DNA from 3 places in the Acinetobacter sp. SAAs474 genome. Region 1 is predicted to be linked to each of the others. Evidence: predicted binding sites of a transcription regulator. Region 1 holds the regulator's gene; each other region holds the start of a gene.
The links. The regulator PhoB, encoded in region 1, activates phosphate uptake and scavenging genes when phosphate is short. The targets are predictions, from matches to a motif close to TGTCATNAANCTGTCATAA.
Positions count from the first base shown of each region.

Region 2: QSG86_RS07855 (inorganic phosphate transporter) is a predicted target of PhoB. The motif match lies at 1,824-1,842, and genes of this name have one in related genera.
Region 3: QSG86_RS13010 (NAD(+) kinase) is a predicted target of PhoB. The motif match lies at 1,579-1,597, and genes of this name have one in related genera.

Region 1 is NZ_CP127915.1:857,204-860,497, reverse strand. It holds gene QSG86_RS05025 (MATE family efflux transporter) at 1-1,292, shown strand, start outside; gene phoB (phosphate regulon transcriptional regulator PhoB) at 1,628-2,338, shown strand; gene phoR (phosphate regulon sensor histidine kinase PhoR) at 2,348-3,294, shown strand, end outside.
Region 2 is NZ_CP127915.1:1,449,527-1,452,820, forward strand. It holds gene groL (chaperonin GroEL) at 1-581, shown strand, start outside; partial or broken gene QSG86_RS07850 (TonB-dependent receptor) at 1,007-1,498, shown strand; gene QSG86_RS07855 (inorganic phosphate transporter) at 1,889-3,294, shown strand, end outside.
Region 3 is NZ_CP127915.1:2,563,260-2,566,553, reverse strand. It holds gene mrcB (penicillin-binding protein 1B) at 1-1,422, opposite strand, end outside; gene QSG86_RS13010 (NAD(+) kinase) at 1,667-2,596, shown strand; gene QSG86_RS13005 (YeaC family protein) at 2,600-2,866, shown strand; gene QSG86_RS13000 (glycosyl transferase family protein) at 2,922-3,294, opposite strand, start outside.

The sequences.
Region 1 (3,294 bases):
CAACCAATATTTTACAAAACCTATCGGGTACCATCAACACGATTTTTGTGGGTCAGCTACTCGGTGTTCATGCCATTGCTGCTGTTGCCATATTTTTTCCGATCTTATTTTGCATGATGGCATTTGTGATTGGTTTGTCTGCTGGTGCAACTGTATTGGTTGGACAAGCTTGGGGAGCTCAGGAAATTGAAAAAGTACGTGATGTGGTTGGATCAGCACTGTTTATGACCATTACAGGAGGAGTCGTCATTGCCGTCCTCAGTGTCATGTGTGCACGTCCTATCTTGTTGGCTTTAGGTACCGATGTCACATTAATGCAGTTTTCATTACCGTATGTACAATGGATGCTCGCCAGTAGTCCATTGTTATTTATTTATATCATGTATACAGCATTATTACGTGGCGTGGGTGACAGCATCACCCCCCTATTTGCATCTGCAATGACCATTGTAATTGGTGTCATGATTACACCGGCCTTGATTTTAGGTCATTGGGGTTTACCAAAGCTTGGTATTATTGCGCCCGCGATTGCAACTGCAATTGGTTTTTTAAGTGTACTGATTTTTCTTTTTCTCTACTTGAATTATAAAAACCATCCATTAAAACCAGATTGGCAATTGCTCAGCCGGATTCGCTTTACACCGCAACTCAGTAAAACAATTTTACGTCTTGGTATTCCGACAGGTATTCAAATGATGACGACTGCTGTCGCAGGTCTGGTGATTCTAGGTTTGGTCAATCGCCATGGTGCCAATGCAACTGCAGCTTATGGTGCAGTTAATCAAGTCTTAAATTATATTCAATTTCCAGCTTTATCGATTGCTATTGCAGCCTCTATTTTTGCTGCACAAGCAATTGGTGCGGGAAAATCCGATTTGCTGGCCAAAGTCACACGTACTGCATTGGTGATGAATATACTGTTTACTGGAACACTGGTGGCATTGGCCTATCTTTTTTCCAAATATTTAATGGCACTTTTTATTACTGATCCCGCAGTGGTTCAATTAGGACAACAGCTCTTATTTATTGTGTTATGGTCAATTATTTTCTTTGGTGCAAGTGCAATTTTTGCCTCTATTATGCGAGCCAGTGGTACCGTTAATATTCCAATGTTGATTAATATTTTTGCAATTATCGGTATTGAGATCCCAAGTGCCTATTTTTTTAGTGAATGGTGGGGTTTACAAGGTATCTGGTATGGCTATGCCTTAGCATTTGTCAGTTTATGTATAATGCAAGCTTGTTATTATCAATGGATTTGGAAAAAGAAGACCATCGATATTTTGGTTTAATGGTAATGTGACTGGATGATCTGACAAATTCAAAATAATAAAATGCAGATCATATGAATGCTATTTTTAACTGAGTAATGCAAATTTCAGATGCATATCATGATTGATCTAGCCAAAGATTTAAATGGGAATTTGGATGGCGATCGTCAATGGTCTGTGTTTATTTTCGTGTGATATGCTCCTATTTTAGAGAATAGCTGAAAATTTGTCACATTTTTTTTCAAAAAATTAGGAAACCTCAAGCCGTGCAATGATATTGTCATAATTAATCTTTGTAATAAGCCTGTCATAAATAAAAAACGATCAACTGTGACCAATATAGGGGGTATTACGTTGTGAAAGAAGATTACATATTAATTGTTGATGATGAACTTCCGATTCGAGAAATGATCCATACCTCTTTAGATATGGCAGGATTTCAATGTTTACAAGCAGAAGATGCCAGACAAGCACATCAAATGATTGTTGATCAGCGTCCAGCGTTAATTTTATTAGATTGGATGATGCCAGGTGGTGTCAGTGGCGTAGATTTATGTCGACGTCTTAAGCGGGATGAAAATTTAGCTGAAATTCCAGTGATTATGCTCACTGCGCGTGGCGAAGAAGATCATAAAGTTCAAGGCTTAGATGCTGGTGCAGATGACTATATGACTAAACCCTTTTCAACACGTGAACTGGTTTCTCGTATTAAAGCAGTATTACGTCGTTCTAATGCCCTAAGCGGCGAAAAAATGATTGATGCCAACGGCCTTATTTTAGATCCAGTCAGCCAACGGGTAAGTTTTGGTGATAAAATTCTGGACATGGGCCCAACTGAATATCGCTTATTGGCCTTTTTTATGACGCATCCTGAACGTGCATATACCCGTGCACAATTACTGGATCAGGTTTGGGGCGGAAATGTCTATATTGAAGATCGTACCATTGATGTACATATTCGACGTTTACGTAAAGTCTTAGAACCATTTGGTACAGACCGTTATGTACAAACTGTACGTGGCACAGGATACCGTTTTTCTACTCGAGCAGATGTTGCATTAGGTTAATTTTTATTCATGTATGAACCTTACCCTGTTCCCGATCTTGCGCGTGATCATAAACACACTCGTTATAGCAGTTTATGGGCTTTTGCAAAGCAAGATCTCAGACTGTTATTATTTTTTATTATCATTGCAAGTTTTATTGGTTTTGGAATTGGATATTTAGCCATTTGCCTATTGCTGGCATTTGCAACTTTTTTTGCCTTACAGCTTCGCTCACTCTATTTAGTCAATGACTGGATTTCCAATCGCCCTTATGATGTTCCGCCAAATTTAACCGGCATTTGGGGCGCTTTATTATTTAATGTATATCGTTCACAGCGACAAGAACGTATTGTTCAGGCAGAAATGGTCGGATTAATTGACCGTGCACAATCTTCACTGGTTGCTTTAGATGAGGCCGTGATTTTAATTGATGATAATCACCAAATAGAATGGTGGAATTTAGCTGCAGAACGCTTATTGGGCATACAACAACAAGATCGTAAACGTAATATTTTAACCATTCTCCGGCAACCACGCTTTATTGAATACTTTAATCATATTGATCAGTTTCCAGACGGTTTAAAAATGAAATCATCGATTTACGATGAGCTCTATGTACAACTTAAATTGACTCGTTTCGGCAGTGAAAGCCGTTTATTGGTCGCCCATGATGTCACACGTATGCATAATTTAGAACAGATGCGTAAAGATTTTGTCGATAACATTTCACATGAATTACGTACACCTTTAACTGTTCTCAGTGGCTATATTGAAACCTTTACAGATCAGGAAGATATTAATCCTCGCTGGAAACGTGCATTTGATCAAATGCAGTCACAAACACGACGTATGAATGCTTTAATTAATGATTTGTTGTTGCTGTCACGTTTAGAAAATGAAAAAAATATTGCTAAAAATCAAATTATTGAAGTACCCAGTCTCATGAATCAGTTGTTTGATGATGCGCAAGCCTATAA
Region 2 (3,294 bases), 590 kb from region 1:
TTGAAGAATCTACTTCTGAATATGACAAAGAAAAACTTCAAGAACGTGTTGCTAAATTAGCTGGCGGTGTAGCTGTTATCAAAATTGGTGCAGCAACAGAAGTTGAAATGAAAGAGAAAAAAGATCGTGTAGATGATGCACTTCATGCAACACGTGCTGCAGTTGAAGAAGGTGTTGTTGCCGGTGGTGGTGTTGCATTGGTACGTGCTGCTCAAGTACTTGACGGTTTAACTGGTGCTAATGACGATCAAAATGTTGGTATCAATATTCTACGTCGTGCGATTGAAGCACCACTTCGCCAAATCGTTGCTAACGCAGGTGACGAACCATCTGTTGTGATCAATGCAGTGAAAAGTGGTGAAGGTAACTTTGGTTACAACGCTGCAACAGGTATTTATGGTGATATGTTGGAAATGGGTATCCTTGATCCAGCAAAAGTAACACGTTCTGCGCTTGAACATGCTGCATCTGTTGCAGGTTTAATGTTGACTACAGAATGTATGATTACTGAAATCCCAGAAGATAAACCAGCAGCAATGCCGGATATGGGTGGCATGGGTGGTATGGGCGGCATGATGTAAGCAGTCCATTTGGTGATTAACCATGGGTAATTTATAGATTGATTAATTTTATTTTTATAAGTTACTGATGATGTTATTCACACCATTATCTGTTGTAAAAAAAGGTCACAAATTGTATTTGTGGCCTTTTTTTATCGCCTTTTTTCGTCACTTACCGCGTGCTTTATGCAATTTTTTAAACAAATCATCAGTGCAAATTCTTATTTAAATGATCATTAAGTTTTGTGCTAACTTGCACAGATATTATTCGGTTAGTTGGACAAACAGTTATTGCTCTTTAAGATGATTAATTAATCGCTCATAGTCATTTTTAGACAGTTGACCAATGTAAGTTAATTTTGTCTTATTAATTGGTAACTGATATGTTTGTACGGTATCAATCCATGATTTTTTACTTAGTCCAACCGATTCCCAATCTATAATTTCAATATATTTATGGTTTAGAAATCAATACCAGTACACCTGTACAAGATCATTTTAGTGTGGGTGGAACATTATCTTATACTCGAGGCCAATTTAAAGATGCTCGTAGTGATTGGCGGGAACTTAACGCATTACAAGTTTCTCCAGTCAAGGGGACTTTATTTGCCGAGTGGAATGATCATCAAGATCATCGCCTAAGAGTTCAAATGCTTGCTGTGAAAGGTACGGACCAAGCATATAAAGACTCCCTTGTTGCAACATATGATGAAAATGTCCGTCCAAATGCTGCCACTAAAATCAAGGGATATGCGATTATGGATATGATTGCAGAGACAAAATTAGGCTTTGGAACAGTTGCTTTTGCGATATATAACGTTTGGAATACTGAGTACAAGACGGTATTTAGTCAAGCTGCTGAAGCAGTTTATGGCGCTATCTCTAGCTTAGCAGCCCAAGGTCGTACTTACAGTTTGAGTTATACGCTGAAATATTAATCTAAACAAAAAGACAATCAGGCAGTGCGTATGCGATACCGATGGATCAGTGAGTGGATGAAAGCAGTCGTAGAAATATAATGCATTCACGATTTTAATATTTTTGTCATCTTTATTCATTATGATTTTTAGAGTTAAATGAATGCTGGATTTATATACATTTTTTTGAGATTGTTACAAAGTTCGAGCAGGGAATTTATGCGTCAAATTGATATGGATATTTAATTTATATTATTGAAAAATAATATTATTTTATTTTATCTTTGGATTTCTTTAATAAACAAAACGAATTTAACAATAAAATATAGTTTATAAAGCCAGTGATTGTCATATAATTGTCACAATTAAATTGAAGAATAAGCGGATTCGTAGTCCTCTTTTTTTGTTTGCATGAATTCTAATCCAACTCCTATAGATTCAGCGCACAAGTCGGCCAAAGTGGAGTCGACAAATGTTCATGTGCCAACACCAAAGTTTTTTTTACCGGTGTTTCTAACACTTATAATTTCAACGCTGATTTATATTGGTATTCAATTGACTGCCGATTTGTCTCATGTTCCATCTTTAAGTTTATATTCTGTTGTACTTTTGGGGACAGCATTATTTATTGCTTTGGGATTTGAATTTGTCAATGGTTTTCATGATACAGCCAATGCTGTTGCAACGGTAATTTATACCAATGCATTATCTGCGCCTGTTGCGGTAATGTGGGCTGGTTTCTGCAATTTCTTAGGCGTAATGGTTGCTAGTGGCGCTGTTGCTTATGGAATTATTGCATTATTACCTGTTGAACTGATTATGAATGTTGGTTCTGGTGCTGGTTTTGCAATGGTTTTTGCCATGCTGATTGCCGCAATCTTATGGAACTTGGGAACGTGGTTTCTCGGTATTCCAGCATCGAGTTCACATACACTGATTGGCTCAATTTTAGGTGTAGGAATCATGAACTACATCTTGCATTCGGGCTTTGGTGCGTCTGGTGTTGATATTGAGCAAGTCATTAAGGTGGGTAAAGCACTACTGTTTTCACCATTAATTGGTTTTGCTTTTGCTGCTATTTTATTCTTATTGGTCAAAAAGATTTTTAAGAAACAAATGGACTTATTTCAACCACCAGAAGGTAATAAGCCACCACCGCCATTAATCCGTGCAATTCTAATCTTTACCTGTACAGGGGTAAGTTTTGCTCACGGTTCAAATGATGGGCAAAAAGGTATGGGACTAATCATGTTGATTTTGATTGGTATTGTGCCTTTAGCATATTCATTGAATAAGAACTTAGATCAGGCACATGTACAATCGTTTGAACAGCTTTCTGCACAAACTGCACATGTTATTTATGCCAAGCATGCTGATCTTTCGAATCAAGAAGCACGTGATATTCTGACTAAGTATATTCAAACCAAAGAAGTCACTCCTCATGTCGTTCCTGCTTTAGCTAGCTTAACGCAATATGTAGGACAACATATTGGCCAATATGGTGATCTTAAAAATGTACCTGAAGCTGAAGTATCTTTATTACGTAATGATATGTATTTGAGTACTACTGCATTTAAACGGTTAGAAAAAGCACAACAATTGCCTGTCATGACTGAGCAACAAACTCAGACCGTTAAAGAATATCGTAAAAGCTTAGATGCATTCTTACAGTATATTCCAACATGGGTTAAAGTGGCTGTGGCACTTGCATTAGGGCTTGGAACTATGGTGGGCTGGAAGCGTATTGTGGTCACAGTGGGTGAGCGTATTGGTAAGCAGCATATGACCTATGGTCAAGGTATGTCAGCAGAGCTGGT
Region 3 (3,294 bases), 1.6 Mb from region 1:
TGCCCAATTGTATAAACCAGAATCAATGGCATTTAGATAAATCACTGGTTTTAACAGTGAACCGACTTGGCGTCTTGCGTCTAAAGCACGGTTAAAGCCAGTAAAATCCTGTGTTGAGCCAACAACAGCAACTAATTCACCATTTTCTGGATGTGTCAGTACCACCGCACCTTGTAATGCTTTTAATCGTTTAGGCTGACTATTCGATAAACGATTCACGGCTGCTTTAAATGAGGTTTGGACTTTAATTTGGGTGACTGGATCTAAGGTGGTAAAGATACGTAGACCTTGATTGGTGAGATCACTTTCTTGGTATTCTGTCTTTAATTGACGTCGTACTACATCGAGGAAATCAGGGAAACGGGCAGTACTCAGTGAAGGTTTGTTGACAACGCCTAAAGGTCGTGCAGCTTCAATATTGTATTGTTCAGCAGAAAGGTAGCCCATAACAACCATATTGTCTAAAACGATATTACGACGTTTAAGTGCCGCTTCCGGATTGCGCCATGGATTATATAAGGAAGGACCTTGTACCAATCCGACTAAAAAAGCCTGTTGTGCAATATTTAATTCTTTAAGTGGTAAACCAAAGTAAAATTGTGAGGCTAAGCCATAACCATTAATTGAATAATTGCCATTTTGACCTAAATTAACTTCATTTAAATAGGCTTCTAGAATTTCATCTTTAGAATAATGAAAATCCACTAATACTGCCATAAGTGCTTCATTTACTTTTCGTTTTAAAGTTTTTTCAGGCGTTAAATAAAAGTTTTTAACCAGTTGTTGGGTGAGTGTTGACCCTCCTTGACGTTTACCACCAGTAATATTGCTGACAACAGCACGTGCAGTACCACGAATGGAGATGCCATGATGCTGATAAAAATTACGGTCTTCGGTCGCAATTAAAGCCTCAATCAGTGTTTTTGGAACCTTATTTAACTTAATTAATACACGGTCTTCATTGTGCTGTGGATAAATTCCGCCAATTAACAGTGGTTCTAGACGTGCAATTCCAGTACTCGAAGGTTTGGTTGCACTGACTTCAACAACTTGATCTTGATTAAAGGTGAGTTTGAGGACTTGTTCTGGTTCTACGCTATCACCAAAGTCAAAGCCACGGGTATGAATATAAAGTGTGTTGGCATCGGTAAAATAATGGCCGGTTTGTGCATAGTTACTTGAACTTTTATATCCCAGTAATTTAAGCTCTTCAATCAAATCAGCTTGACTGATAGGCGCATTATTGAATATTTCTAAAGGACGGGCAAAAACTTTTGCAGGAATATCCCAACGTTTGCCTTCAAATTTTGCCCGGACAACATTATCCATCCGAATTAAGTAAATACTAAAGGCAACAAATGCGCCAATGACAATAATTGAAAACAGAAGTGCAAATAAGCCAATACCACGTTCAGACTTCATATTAATAAATCAAACTCTAATCATTTTGCTAATCATGCGAAGCTTTTCGATATTTTGCAATATTTAATCTGTGAATATTAGCAATAGCATTTGCTTTATTGAGTCATCATTGTTGTTTAAAACACGCTATTTTTAAGCACACGACTCATGATAGCGCGACATTAAACTTTAATATCGCGATATTTTATGATTTTAATTTTTTTTAAAATTAAGTGGGTTAATGTTATGATAGTCACTAAGTCGTATGGGAGCGATATTACCAGTGCAGCAAATTTCACATAAGAACTTTAGAAACATTGGACTTATTGGTCGACCTGGTAAATCTTCAGTAGGAGAAACATTAAGTCTCATTCATGATCATTTATTAAGTTTAGGCTTACATCCTATTTTTGATATGGCAACTGCTGAGTTGGTCTCTTATAGCAATACACAAACCGTCAGCCGTTCTTTATTGGGCGAAGTCGTTGATCTGGTTATTGTGGTCGGCGGTGATGGATCATTGTTACATGCAGCACGAGCACTGGTTCGGTTTAATACCCCCGTGATTGGTATTAATCGAGGCCGTTTAGGTTTTTTAACCGATATTAAGCCTACAGAAGTGATTTTTAAACTTGATCAAGTTTTACATGGGCAGTTTCAATTAGATCGCCGTTTTTTATTAGAGATGGAAATCCGTTCTAAAGGTGAAATTATCTATGAAGCAATTGCTTTAAATGATGTTGTATTGCATTCAGGTAAATCGGTACATATGATTGACTTCGATTTACATATAGATGGTCAATATGTCTATCGGCAGCATAGTGATGGATTAATCGTTTCAACACCAACAGGCTCAACAGCCTATGCTTTATCGGGTGGTGGACCTATATTACATCCAAGTATGGATGCGATAGCATTGGTTCCGATGCATCCACATACCTTGTCTTCACGACCAATTGTGGTGGGGGGGCAAAGTGAAATTAAAATAGAAATCCAAGAAAATCGTGTGTTGCCGATGGTGAGTGCCGATGGGCAGCATAGTGTGTCATTAAGTGTGGGTGATAGTTTGCATATTCGTAAACATCCTTATAAATTAAACTTACTTCATCCACCTGGCTATGACTTTTATATGGCATGCCGTACAAAGTTAGGCTGGAATCAAGATTTTGACTCTTTGCATCAACAGCAGGATTAATTTATGAATATTGAACAAATGCTAGCGGTACTTGATCCTGACATTGTTAGTCGTTTAAAAACAGCAATTGAAATTGGAAAATGGCCCAATGGTGTAGCATTGACGCAAGAACAGCGTCAAATTTGTATGCAAGCGGTATATGTATGGGAAGCTAAACATTTACCAGAAACTGAACGTAGTGGTTATATTGATCGTGGCAGTAAAGAAGAAGATGAGCACTGTGATTCACACGTAGAAGAGCCAGAATTTAAGCCAATTCGTTTTGTTTAATACAGTTTAATGATGAATTTTAATATAAGGCATTGATTTTCAATGCCTTATTTTTTTATTTGTTGTGTAGGCGATTTTGCCATAAGTGTAGGGCTTGTTGCATGGCATCTGGGTAGTTTTGACACACACCCATGGTATACAACGCGATTCCCATGGTTTCAATGACCGCAATTTCACCATATTCATGTTGTTGCTGACCTAACCAAACCGCTTTAAACTGTTGTAAATCAAGTTGTTCTTCTGCTGCACTGCGTTGTTCGGTTAATTTGGGTAATTCATATTCATATAATACCCCATCTCTAATGCCGCAAATTAGGGTTCTTGCATCTGGATTGCGCTCAAACTCGCCACCTTCACCTTTAATTACAGCACTATGATGATAACCTAGCTGAAAAGCTGCCTGTTGATGTGAGCTACGATAGGCTGGA